DNA from 3 places in the Geodermatophilus sp. SYSU D01045 genome. Region 1 is predicted to be linked to each of the others. Evidence: riboswitches for the same ligand, from Rfam matches in the RefSeq annotation. Region 1 holds a riboswitch; each other region holds the start of a gene.
The links. A riboswitch is a leader RNA that binds a small molecule or an ion and turns the genes downstream of it on or off. The one in region 1 is predicted to bind cyclic di-AMP.
Positions count from the first base shown of each region.

Region 2: another riboswitch for cyclic di-AMP. It lies ahead of ACI798_RS03145 (transglycosylase family protein); the one in region 1 lies ahead of ACI798_RS03450 (hypothetical protein).
Region 3: another riboswitch for cyclic di-AMP. It lies ahead of ACI798_RS21565 (transglycosylase family protein); the one in region 1 lies ahead of ACI798_RS03450 (hypothetical protein).

Region 1 is NZ_JBJGZB010000003.1:51,078-55,348, reverse strand. Features, by position in the region: gene ACI798_RS03460 (dihydrofolate reductase family protein) at 12-575, opposite strand; RNA gene rnpB (RNase P RNA component class A) at 780-1,191, opposite strand; cyclic di-AMP (ydaO/yuaA leader) riboswitch at 1,317-1,476, shown strand; gene ACI798_RS03450 (hypothetical protein) at 1,735-2,328, shown strand; gene ACI798_RS03445 (PIG-L deacetylase family protein) at 2,375-3,094, opposite strand; gene ACI798_RS03440 (DoxX family protein) at 3,113-3,511, opposite strand; gene ACI798_RS03435 (sulfite exporter TauE/SafE family protein) at 3,536-4,271, shown strand, end outside.
Region 2 is NZ_JBJGZB010000002.1:282,915-287,185, reverse strand. Features, by position in the region: gene treY (malto-oligosyltrehalose synthase) at 1-1,696, shown strand, start outside; cyclic di-AMP (ydaO/yuaA leader) riboswitch at 1,944-2,078, shown strand; gene ACI798_RS03145 (transglycosylase family protein) at 2,082-2,693, shown strand; gene treZ (malto-oligosyltrehalose trehalohydrolase) at 2,804-4,271, shown strand, end outside.
Region 3 is NZ_JBJGZB010000039.1:20,983-25,253, forward strand. Features, by position in the region: gene ACI798_RS21560 (isochorismate synthase) at 1-943, shown strand, start outside; gene ACI798_RS21565 (transglycosylase family protein) at 1,049-2,266, opposite strand; cyclic di-AMP (ydaO/yuaA leader) riboswitch at 2,271-2,440, opposite strand; gene menD (2-succinyl-5-enolpyruvyl-6-hydroxy-3-cyclohexene-1-carboxylic-acid synthase) at 2,844-4,271, opposite strand, start outside.

The DNA.
Region 1 (4,271 bases):
ACCGTCGCGCCTCAGTGCCTGGTCTCGTACCTGGTCAGGAGCACGCCGTCGGGGAACGTCCGGGTCTCGACCAGGGTCAGGTCCACCCAGTTGTCCAGCGCCGTGAAGAACGGCGTGCCCCCGCCCACCAGGACCGGGTGGGTGACGATCGCGTACTCGTCGACCAGCCCGGCCCGCATGGCCGCCGCGGCGAGGGTGGCGCCGCCGACGTCCATGGGACCGCCGTCCTCGGTCTTGAGTCGGGCGATCTCGGAGACGGCGTCGCCGGTGACCAGGCGGGCGTTCCCGTCGACCGCGCTGATCGTGGAGGAGAACACCACCTTCGGCATGTCCCGCCAGCGGCGGGCGAACTCGATCTGCGCCGGTGTGGCGCCGGGCTGCTGGTCGGCGGTGGGCCAGTGGGAACTCATCCCCTCCCACAGCCTGCGCCCGTACAGCGCCAGGCCCGTCGCCCCCACCCGGTCGGACCACCACTGGAACAGCTCGTCGCTCGGCACGCTCCAGCCGAGGTCGTCACCGGGCGCGGCGATGTAGCCGTCCAGGCTCGCGTTCATGCCGAAGGCGAGTTTCCGCATGGCGTCATGCCTCCCGTGAGTCGGTTCGGCGTACAGACCAGCACGGCGCGGGGAACTGATCGGTCAGGCCACACCGAGGGCCGGCCGCCGCACGGCGTCCCCGCGGCCGTCTCACGACCCGCGGCGCGCCGCGCCTGGCTCGGTGGCGTGACGTGCACTCCCTGTCGCCCCCTGGACGCACGGGTCCAGGTCGGCGGCGGGCGACGGACGAGTCGGCCTGTACGCCGGGTTCTGTCCTCGGGCGCCTCGCGGCCTCCCGATGGGCGGTCATCCATCTAGGCCCGCCGTTGCCGGCGGGCTCGAGCGGTCCACCCGCAGGCTCGGGCGGGCAGCCCTCGAACGCCTGCGCAGGACGGCGTCCGGTCGCCCAGCCGCCGCCCCTTCTCGACCTTGCTCCGGGTGGGGTTTACCGAGCCGCACCGGTCACCCGGTGCGCTGGTGGTCTCTTACACCACCGTTTCACCCTCACCAGCAGCGAACTGCTGGCGGTCTGTTCTCTGTGGCACTGTCCCGCGGGTCACCCCGGGTCGCCGTTAGCGACCACCCTGCCCTGTGGAGCCCGGACGTTCCTCGGCGGCGGGGTCTCCCCCGCCGACGCGACCGCCCGGCCGACTCGTCCGTCGTGCCGACCAGTCTACGGACCCTCTCAGCGGAACTCATGAGTCCGCGCTGCGGGCCCCGGCGGACGCTCCTACGGTGGCTGCGTCCGGCCGGTCGTCACGTCCTCCACCGGGGGAGCCGAGCCGGGTGCCGCCGAGTCACGGCCACCGCGGGTGGCCGCGAGCCGGGGACCCACCGCACCACCGGGGTGAGTCCCACCTCCCGAGCCCCGGGAGGGGGTAGGGCGCAGATCCCCGCCCGAACCCGTCAGCTGACCCGGTAGGCGGCCACGGGAGAACGGAGAACCACCACGGGGTGCGCCGACGGCGCCTGCCCCGGCGTGCCCCGCCCCCTGCGACGAGCGCCGCGACCCGCCCACCTCCGCCGGTCGCCGCCCTCCACGGACCGGAACCGACCGCCCTGGCGTCGGCCTGCCCTCCAGCAGTCGCCCGCCGCCCGGCCGCGCGCCGGCCCGTCCCGCAGGTCCCCCTCACGCGACGGGTGACCGCCGAGCCACGGACGGCGCCGCGCGACACCGACGTCAGGAGCTCTCCTCGTCATGCCCTCCAGCAGCAAGCGCACGATCCGCCGCACCCTCACCGCCGGCGCCCTCGCCGTCGCCTTCGGGCTCACCGGCCAGTCGGCGGCCCAGGCCGACTGGGACGGTCCCCGCCGCGACCGGTCGGACAGCTGGTCCCAGGACCGGGGAGGAGCCGCGGCGCCCGCGGCCCCCGCCGCACCGGCCGCGGCCCCCGCCGCACCGGCCGCGGCCCCCGCCGCCGCGGCGGCGGTGTCCACGAACCTCACCGGCAGGCCGACCGCCTCCTCGACCTCCTACAGCGCCTGGGCGGCGCACGTCCGCCCGGTCGTCGCCGAGGTCGCGCAGCGGTTCGGGGTGTCCACCGTGCTGACCCGCCCCGGGCACTCCCCCACCCAGCAGCTCGCCGCGGACTTCATGGTCTACGCCGACTCCGCCAAGGGGAACGCCGTCGCCCAGTACGTCGTCGACAACGCCTCGCGCCTCGGCGTCGACTACGTCATCTGGAGGCAGCGGATCCTCGTGATCGGGAGCGGCGGCTGGCGGGCGATGGAGGACCGCGGGTCCCCCACGGCCAACCACATGGACCACGTCCACGTGAGCTTCAACCCCTGACCGCCCCGGACGCGGCCCCGGGAGCTCCCCGGGGCCGCGTCCGGCGTCAGCCGGCGTACAACGCGAAGCCGGCCACCCGCCGGCCGTCGACGACCGGGGTCGCCATGTCGACCTGTCGCCGTGCCTGCTCCTCGACCGGGTCGGCCGACAGCGCCTCCAGGTAGCGGCGGTGCTCGGCCAGCGAGGCCACCGCCCGGTCGACGACGTCGGTCACGTCGACGGTGTGCGTGACCCCCACCGGCGTGGAGACGGCGGTCCAGCGCACCCCGCGCCACGGTTCCGGGTCGGCGAGCTCGGCGAAGATCCACTCGTTGGCCGCGTCGCCGACGGCGTCGACCACCGCCCGGCCCAGCACCCGGTGGTCGGCGCTGTTCCAGTAGCCGAGCGCGGAGCCGGGCGGCGTCCACGTGTCGCCGAAGTGCAGCGTCACCACGAGGTCGGGCCGGTGACGCCGGATCGCCGCCGCGATCGCCCGCCGCAGGTCCAGCCCCTCGGTCAGCCGGCCGTCGGGGTGGCCGAGGAACTCGACCACCGACACGCCGACCACCGCCGCCGCGGCCCGCTGCTCGCGCTCGCGCAGCGGCCCGGCGGCCTCCGGCGGCAGCCCGGCGATGCCGGCCTCGCCGCTGGTGGCCATCACGTACCGGACGTCGCGCCCGGCCGCCGTCCACGCCGCGACGGCGGCCGCGCAGCCGTACTCCACGTCGTCGGGGTGGGCGACGACGACCAGGGCGCGCTGCCAGTCCTCGGGGAACGCCTCCGCCATGCGGGCAGTCTGCCGGGCTCAGCGCCGGCGTCGGCCGGGGGCGCGGCCGCTGACGCCCCGGTGTCCCCGGGCCACGCGCAGCGCTGCGGCGATCATCGGCGCCTGCAGCGGCAGCCGGACCGCCGCCGCGGCCACCAGCGCAGGCCGCCCGCGCGCCACCCGGAAGTGGTGCAGGTGGGCCGGCACGAACGCGGCCAGCAGCACGGCCGCGGCCCATCCCCCGGCCCGGCGGCTCGCCGGCGCGGCCAGCAGTGCCGCGGTGCCGACCTCGGCGACCCCGCTGCCGAGCACCCAGGCGCGGGCGTCGCCGAGCTCGGGCGGGACCAGCCACTCGAACGTCCGCGGCCGCACGAGGTGCAGCACGCCGGAGCCGCCGAGGGCGGCGGCCAGCCAGGTCGCCGGGGCCGGGGGTCGCATGCGCCGACCGTAGGCTGGCGCTCCGTGACGGCCGCCGACCTCCTGATCGCGGCCGCGGTGGCCCTGGGCGCGGGAGCGGTCAACTCGATCGCCGGCGGCGGGTCGCTGATCCTCTTCCCCACCCTGGTCGGGCTGGGCCTGGGGACGGTGGCGGCCAACGTCACCAACTCGGTCGCGCAGTGGCCCGGCTACCTCGGCGGGATGGCCGGGTTCCGCCGCGAGTACGCCGGCCAGCGCGGGCGGCTGGTCCGGCTGGGCGCCGTCTCCGCGCTGGGCGGCGTCGCCGGCAGCGTGCTGCTGCTGACCACCCCGAGCGAGGCCTTCGACGTCGTCGTGCCCGTGCTCGTGCTGCTGGCCAGCCTGCTGCTGGCGGTGCAGCCGCTGCTCACCCGCCGGCTGCGCGACCGCGACGACGGCGCCGCCCGCGACCCGTGGTGGCTGTACCTCGCGCTGTTCCTCGCCACCGTCTACGGCGGCTACTTCGGCGGCGCGCTCGGCGTCATCCTCGTCGGGGTCCTCGGGACGGCGCTGCACCGGCTGCCGCTGGCCAACGCGCTCAAGTCCGCGCTGTCCGCGGTGACGGCGACGGTCACGCTGGTCGTGTTCGGTGTCTTCGGGCCGGTCGCCTGGCAGGTGGTCGCCGTCGCGGCGCCGGCCAGCCTGGTCGGCGGGTTCCTCGGCGCCCGGGTCGCCAGCCGCATCCCCGCGACGCCGCTGCGGGTGCTGATCGTCGTCTTCGGCGTCGCGGTGTCGGTCTACC
Region 2 (4,271 bases), on a different contig from region 1:
GCGCGTGGAGGACCCGGAGGTCTTCCGCGCCACGCACGAGCTGGTGCTGCGCATGGTCTCCGACGGCGCCGTCGACGGGCTGCGGATCGACCACCCCGACGGCCTGGCCGACCCGAAGGGCTACCTGGACCGGCTGGCCGACGCGTCGGGCGGCCGGTGGACGGTGGTCGAGAAGATCCTCGAGCCCGGCGAGGACCTGCCGGAGAGCTGGCGGGCGGCCGGCACCACCGGCTACGACGCGCTGGCCGAGGTCGACGACGTCCTGGTCGACCCGGCGGGCGAGGCGGCGCTGACCGCGCTGGACACCGAGCTGTCCGGCCGGGCGGTCGACTACGGGCAGCTGGTGCACGACTGCAAGCGCGAGGTCACCGACGGGATCCTCGGCTCCGAGGTCGCCCGGCTGGTCCGGGTGATCGGCGAGCTGCCGGGCGTCGACGTCGACACGGAGGAGGAGGCGCTGGCCGAGCTGCTGGCCTCCTTCTCGGTCTACCGCACCTACCTGCCCGACGGCCGCGAGCACCTCGACGCCGCGGTGGGCGACGTCCGCGACCGCCGGCCCGACCTGGTCGCCGCGGTGGACGCGCTGCACCCGGTGCTGGCGCAGGCCGGCACCGAGGCGGCCACCCGGTTCGAGCAGACCAGCGGCCCGGTGATGGCCAAAGGCGTCGAGGACAGCGCCTACTACCGCTGGGCGCGGTTCGTGGTGCTCAACGAGGTCGGCGGCGACCCGGCGCGCTTCGGCAGCACCCCGGAGGAGTTCCACGAGGCACAGGCGCGGCGGCTGGAGCGCAAGCCGGAGTCGATGACGACGCTCACCACGCACGACACCAAGCGCAGCGAGGACACCCGGGCCCGCCTGGCCGTCCTCGCCGAGGTGCCGACCGAGTGGGCGGACCTGGTCCGCGGCTGGCTGTCCCGCCACCCGCTGCCCGACCGGCCGCTGGCCCACCTCGTGTGGCAGAACCTGGTCGGCGCCTGGCCGCTGTCCCGCGAGCGGGCGCACGCCTACGCCGAGAAGGCCGCCCGCGAGGCCGGGCAGTCGACGACGTGGACCGACGTCGACGAGGCGTTCGAGGCGCAGCTGCACGCGATGGTCGACGCCGCCTTCGACGACGCGGCCACGAACCGCGAGATCGAGGCGTTCGTCGCACGGATCGCCCCGGCCGGCCGGTCCAACGGGCTGGCGCAGAAGCTGCTGCAGCTGACGATGCCCGGCGTCCCGGACGTCTACCAGGGCACCGAGCTCTGGGACCACTCGCTCGTCGACCCCGACAACCGCCGCCCGGTCGACTACGACGAGCGGCGCGCGCTGCTGGCCCGGCTCGACGGCGGGGAGGTGCCCGAGGTCGACGAGACCGGCGCGGCCAAGCTGCTCGTCGTCTCGCGGGCGCTGCGGCTGCGGCGGGACGCCCCCGGGCTGTTCACCGGCTACACCCCGGTGGCCGCCACCGGGTCGGCCGCGCAACACGTCGTCGCCTTCGACCGTGGGTCCGGAGAGCAGGGCGGCGCGGTGACCGTGGCGACCCGACTGCCGGTCGCGCTGGCCGCCACCGGCTGGGGCGACACCGCGCTGACGCTGCCGACCGGCGCCTGGCGCGACGTGCTCACCGGCACGCGCGTCGTCTCCGACGCCGGCGGCGCGCCCGTCGGCGAACTGCTGGCCCGGCTGCCGGTGACCCTGCTCGTCCGGGAATGAGACGGAGGTCACGGCGGCGCCGGCCGGCGCCGCCGTGACCTGCACCTCCCCCGGCCGCCGGGCGCGGGCCACCGCGGGGGACGCCGGGCGACACGCCGTGACGGGTGGGGCGGGTGTGCCGTCTCGTGATGCGGCCGTTACGTTTGCTCCCGCACGCAGGCCAATGACTGCCGCGTGCCGGAGCCGGTCCGCCGAACCCCGTCCGCCGGGCTCCGTTCCTCTGCACAGCCAGGACGGGGGTGGGGGACCCACTTCGGCGCCTGCACCGCGGTCACGGGGGGACCGGACGCAGCGCCTCGGGGTGAAGCCGCACGTCGTGCGGCCGGGGCACCGATCGCTCCGAACCCGACAGCTCACCTCGCAGGCGGCGGATCGGAGATCCCCCATGCGCACGTCCACGTCCCTGCTCCGCCGTGCCCTCGTGACGACCGGCGTGGCCGCGGCCGCGATCGGCGTCGCCGCCGGCCCGGCCTCGGCCGCCGCCCCCAACGACTGGGACGCCGTCGCCCAGTGCGAGTCCAGCGGCAACTGGAGCATCAACACCGGCAACGGCTACTACGGCGGGCTGCAGTTCAGCCAGTCCACCTGGGCCGCCTACGGCGGCACCGAGTACGCCGCCCGCGCCGACCAGGCCACCAAGGCGCAGCAGATCGCCGTCGCCGAGCGCACGCTCGACGCCCAGGGCCCGGGTGCCTGGCCCACCTGCGGGAAGAGCCTCGACCCGTCGGCCCCGGAGGCCGGCACGGCGGCCGCCGCGCCCGCCCCCGAGCCCGCCGCCGCGCCTGCGGCGGCCGAGCCGGACACGGCCTCCCGGGCCGGCGAGTCCGCCGCCGGCGCCTCCGGCGGCTCGTACACCGTCCGGTCCGGCGACACGCTGGGCAAGATCGCCCGAGACCAGGGCGTCGACGGCGGCTGGAAGGCGCTCTACGCCGCCAACAGCGGCACGGTCAGCGACCCGAACCGGATCTACGTCGGCCAGGAGCTGAAGCTGGCGTGACCCGGGGCGGCAGCCGGGGGACCCGCTCCCCCGGCTGCCGCTCGCGGTTGACCGGGCCCGCAGCGGGCAAGAGGGACCGGTCAGCCGCGCTACCGCTGGGAGGCCCCCGCATGTCCGCACCCGTCGAGTTCGCCGTCTGGGCGCCCGTGCCCGAGCGCGTGCGCCTGCAGGTCGACGGCACGGTGCACGACATGCGCCGCGACGACGACGGCTGGTGGCGGGCCGAGGTCGAGGCCGGCCCGGAGTCCGACTACGGCTACCTGCTCGGCGACGACGACACCCCCCGCCCGGACCCGCGCTCGCGCCGGCAGCCCGACGGCGTGCACGGGCCGTCCCGCCGGTTCGACCCGTCGGCGTACGCGTGGGGCGACACCGCCTGGACCGGGCGCCCACTGGCCGGCGGCGTCGTCTACGAGCTGCACGTCGGCACGTTCACGCCCGAGGGCACCCTCGACTCGGCCATCGACCGGCTGGGCCACCTCGTCGACCTCGGCGTCGACTTCGTCGAGCTGCTGCCGGTCAACGGCTTCGACGGCACGCACAACTGGGGCTACGACGGCGTGCTCTGGTACACGGTGCAGGAGAGCTACGGCGGGCCCGCGGCCTACCAGCGGTTCGTCGACGCCTGCCACCAGCGCGGGATCGGCGTGATCCAGGACGTCGTCTACAACCACCTCGGCCCGTCGGGGAACTACCTGCCGCTGTTCATGCCGGTCTTCTCCGAGGGCGGCGCGAACACCTGGGGCGAGTCGGTCAACCTGTCCGGGCCGGACTCCGACGAGGTCCGCCGCTACGTCCTCGACAACGCCCTGATGTGGCTGCGCGACATGCACGTCGACGGGCTGCGGCTGGACGCCGTCCACGCGCTGGTCGACGAGCGCGCCACCCACGTGCTCGAGGAGATGGCCCAGGAGGTCGACCGGCTCTCGGTCGCCGTCGGCCGGCCGCTCACGCTGATCGCCGAGAGCGACCTCAACGACCCCCGCATGGTCACCCCGCGGGTGGCCGGGGGCACCGGCATCGCCGCCCAGTGGAGCGACGACTTCCACCACGCCCTGCACGCCGTCCTGACCGGCGAGGGCCAGGGCTACTACGGCGACTTCGCCGAGGCCGGCCTCGCCGGGCTGGCCAAGACCCTCACCGGCGCCTACTTCCACGACGGCACGTGGTCGAGCTTCCGCCGCCGCTCCCACGGCCGGCCGGTGGACACCGCCCGGCTGCCGGGCTGGAGGTTCCTGGGCTACCTGCAGGACCACGACCAGATCGGCAACCGCGCGATCGGCGACCGCGTCTCGGCGACGCTGTCCCCCGGCCTGCTCGCCGTCGGCGCGACCCTGGTGCTGACCAGCCCGTTCACGCCGATGCTGTTCATGGGCGAGGAGTGGGGCGCCTCGACGCCGTGGCAGTTCTTCACCAGCCACACCGACCCCGACATCGGCCGGGCGACGGCGGAGGGCCGCAAGAGCGAGTTCGCCGAGCACGGCTGGGACGCCGACGAGGTGCCCGACCCGCAGGACCCGGAGACGTTCCGGCGCTCGAAGCTCGACTGGGCCGAGCTGGACCGGGAGCCGCACGCGC
Region 3 (4,271 bases), on a different contig from region 1:
GGTCGTCGTCGGCCGCCGCGACGGCGTCGCGTGGGTGACCACCACCGGCGGCGCCGACCCGCGCGACGTGCTGCCGGCCACCCGCGAGCCGCTGCCGCCCGCGCCGGGCCGGCTGCGCTACGCCGACGGCGCGCTCGACCCCGCCTCGTGGTGCGGCGCGGTGTCCGCCGCCGTCGCCCGCATCGGCGCCGGCGACCTCGCCAAGGTGGTGCTCGCCCGCGACCTGCTGGTCACCGCCGACGAGCCGCTGGACCCCCGCCGCCTGCTCGACCGGCTGGCCGCCCGCTTCCCCGACTGCTGGACCTTCGCCGTCGACGGGCTGCTCGGCGCCACCCCCGAGCTGTTGCTGCGCCGCACCGGCCGGCAGCTGTCGGCGCGGGTGCTGGCCGGCACCGCCCCGCGCGGCGCGGGCGCCGAGGACGAGCGGCTCGCGGCGGGCCTGCTGGCCAGCGACAAGGACCACGCCGAGCACGCCCTCGCCGTCGACTCGCTCGTGCGGGCGCTCGACCCGTTCTGCACCGCGCTGTCGGTGCCGGAGCAGCCCTCGCTGCTGACGCTGCCGAACGTGCGGCACCTGGCCACCGACGTCGTCGGCACCCAGCGCCGCTCCGGCGCCCGCGGTCGCGCCGGGCTGCTCGAGCTGGTCGACGCCGTGCACCCGACCGCCGCCGTCTGCGGCACCCCGCCCGACGCGGCCGCCGCGGTCATCGCGGAGCTGGAGGGCATGGACCGCGGCCGGTACGCCGGGCCGGTGGGCTGGCTCGACGCCCGCGGGGACGGCGAGTTCGGGCTGGCCCTGCGCTGCGCCCAGCTGGTCGACGACGACCCGTGCTCGGCCCGGCTGTTCGCCGGCTGCGGCATCGTCGGCGCCTCCGACCCGACGGCCGAGCTGGCCGAGACGCAGTCGAAGTTCGCCGCCTTCCAGGCCGCGCTGGAGGGCTGAGGCGGCCGGTCCCGGCCGGCGTCCTCCTCCCCCGGACACGACCCGGAGACGACGAGGGCCCCGGCCGCTGCACGCGGTCGGGGCCCTCGTCGGGTGTGCTGGAGGTCAGCCCACGTAGTTGACGTGCACGTGGTCCACGTGGTTCGCGGTCGCGCTGCCGCGGTCCGCCATCGCCTTCCAGGCGCCGTCCGGCGAGGTGAGGATGCGCTGCTGCCAGATGACGTACTCGACGCCGAGCTCGTCCCAGTGGTCGACGTGGTACTGGGCGATCGCGTCGCCGAGGGCGGCGTCGGACATGACCATGTAGTCCAGCGCCTTGCCGGAGGGGTGGCCGTCCGGGTCGACCGCGCTGGCCCGCGTGCCGCCGAGGGTGATGTCCGCGGCGCCCGGGACGTTGCTGACGACGGCGTTCGCCGCCGCCTGGACGGCCTCGTGGATCGCGCCGGCGGTGTTCGTGATCTCGGCGACGACCGAGGACTGCGCGACCTGCGGGGCGGCCTCGGCGATCGGCGGGGTGGCGGCGGGCGCCGCCTCACCGGCGGCGGCGACCGGGGCCGGGGCGGCCTCGGCGACCGGAGCGGGGGCGGCCTCGGCGGCCGGAGCGGGAGCGGCCTCGGCGGCGGGGGCCGGGGCGGCCTCGGCCGGGACGGCGGAGCCGCTGAGCGCCAGCACCTGACCGGGGTAGATCAGGTTCGGGTTGCCGCCGATGACGTCGGCGTTGCGCTCGTAGAGCTCGCGCCAGCTCTGGCCGTGGGCGGCGGCGATCTTCGCCACCGTGTCCCGCCAGCGGACGGTGTACTCCTCGGTGGTGACCTCGGCCCGCTCGGCCCGGTCGGCCCGCTCGGCCGGAGCGGCCTGCTCGGCGGCCGGCTGCTCGGCCGGAGCGGCCGGGGCCTCGGCGGCCGGGGCGGCCTGCTCGGCGGGCGCGGCCGGGGCCTCGGCAGCGGCCGGGGTGGTGCCGTCGGTCAGGAACTTGCCGCAGCTCGGCCAGGCGCCGATGCCCTGGCCGGCCAGGACGGCCTCGGCGATCTGGACCTGCTGGGCCGGGGTGGCCAGGTCCGCGCGCGGGGCGAGGTCGGTGCCACCGAAGGCGGCCCAGGTGGACTGGCTGAACTGCAGGCCGCCGTAGTAGCCGTTGCCGGTGTTGATGCTCCAGTTGCCACTGGACTCGCACTGGGCGACGCCGGTCCAGTCGTGGGTGGTGGAGGCGGAGGCCGGCGAGCTCAGGACGCCCAGGCCGACGGCGGCGGCGCCGGCAGCGACAGGGGCCTTGGCGATGACCTTCTTGGTGCGGACGTAGCGGGGTGCGCGGTGCTTGGGCATGGTGATGATCTCCCGATCACCGCCGGCGAGGTGAGCTGTCGGGTTCGGGCGATCGGTGCCCGGCCGCGGTCCGCGGCTTCACCCCGAGGCGCGCTCCGACAGGCCCCCGTAGGCCGTCGCGCGCCGGAAGAGTGGGTCCCCCACCCCTGCCCTGGGAGTTGGCGTGGGCGACCGGTGGGCAGGGTTTGGCGGACCGGCGCCGCGCTCCGTCTTCGCTGAGCGCAGCCAAAACGCTACGTGTCGTCATGTCGACTGTCGTCGTGACGGCGGTCACAGTGCGGTTCGGCTGGGGCTCGTGGGGTACGGCGTGACGCCGGCGTGACCACCGCATCGGGCCGCGCCGAGAAACGGAACCCGCTGTTCACGGTGCGCGATCCGGCCCGGCGAGCACGCCCCCGCCCCCGCGGCCGCCCTCGCCGCGACCGCCCGGATCCCGTGACGAAGGCCACCGCCACGGAGTGACGGACCGGCTCGTCACGGGCGTCCGGAAGGGGCTCCGGAGCCGTGCGTCTCACTCTCCGGTGAGCCCGGCGGGACCGGCTGGTCGCTGCAGGAGACCCGACGCTCCCGAGGCCGCTCAGGCCAGGGCGCGGCCCGCGGCCTCCCGCAGGGCGACCGCGAGGTCGGCCTCCGCGCGCTGGTCGGTGCGGGCGACGACCACCCGGGGCCCGCCGCGCACCAGCGCGGCGGCGAGCTCCTCCGGCGTGGCCACCGCCGTCGCCGCCCAGCCCAGGGACGCCGCGACCGCGACCAGGTCGCGCCCGTGCGGCGTGCCGAACACCCGCCGGTAGTCGCGGGCGTACGCCGGCCGGCCGGGCTCCAGCTGGGCGAAGATCCCGCCGCCGTCGTTGTCGGGCACGACCACGGTGAGGTCCGGGCGCGGCTCGCCCTCGCCGGCGAGCAGGCCCTGCAGGTCGTGCAGGAACGTCAGGTCGCCCATGAGCGCCACCGCCGGCCCGCCGTGCGCCAACGCCGCGCCGACAGCGGTGGACACCGTGCCGTCGATGCCGGCGACGCCGCGGTTGGCGAGCACGCTGACGTCGCCGCGGGGGACGGCGAGCCGGTCGACGTCGCGCACCGGTGTCGAGGACCCGAGGACCAGCAGCGCCCCGGACGGCAGCGCGGCGACGACGTCGCGGGCCAGCCGGGCGGCGGTCAGCCCGGGCGCGGCGTCCAGGGCGGCGTCGACCGCGCCCCCGACCCGGTCCGCGGCCGAGCGCCAGGCGGCCGCCCAGCCCGGCTCCGACGGCGGGCCGGCCGGCGGGGCGGCGCGGGTGACCAGGGCCGCCGAGCGGCCGGCGTCGGGCCAGCGCGGCCCGGCGACCACCGTCTCCACGCGCACCCGCGGATCGGCCAGCAGCGCCGAGACCGGCCGGGACAGCGTCGGCCGGCCGACGACGACCACGCGGTCGGGCCGGTGCGCGTCCAGCCAGCCGGGCACGCCGAGCAGCAGCGCCCCGCCGCGCACCGCGCCGTCGGTCCACGCCCCGCCGCTCGGCTCGGCGACCACCGGCCAGCCCGCCGCGCTGGCGCCGCCCGCCCACGCCCGGCCGACGGCGTCCGGCCCGTCCCCGGCGACGACGAGCGTGCGCGGGCCGTCCCCGACCGGGACGGTCGCGACGGGCGAAGGCGCCCCGGCGGTCCACGGCGCCCCGCCGTCCCGGCCGGCCCACGGGCCCGCCGGCGGGCCGGGCTCCTCCTCGGGCAGCAGCGGGTCGCGGAAGGCCAGGTTCAGCTGCACCGGCCCGGGGTCGCCGGACAGGACGCCGGTGGCCGCGAGCAGCGCCCGGGACACCACCGAGCGCCAGTAGCGGTTCTGCGCGGCCTCCCGGCCGGCCTCGGGCACGCCGACGTCGGCCGCCCAGCGCGCCGCGCCGCCGTACAGGCCGGGCTGCTCGATCGTCTGGTTGGCGCCGGTGGCCCGCAGCTCCGGCGGCCGGTCGGCGGTGAGTGCCAGCAGCGGCACCCCGCTGACGTCGGCCTCGAGGACGGCGGCGTGCAGGTG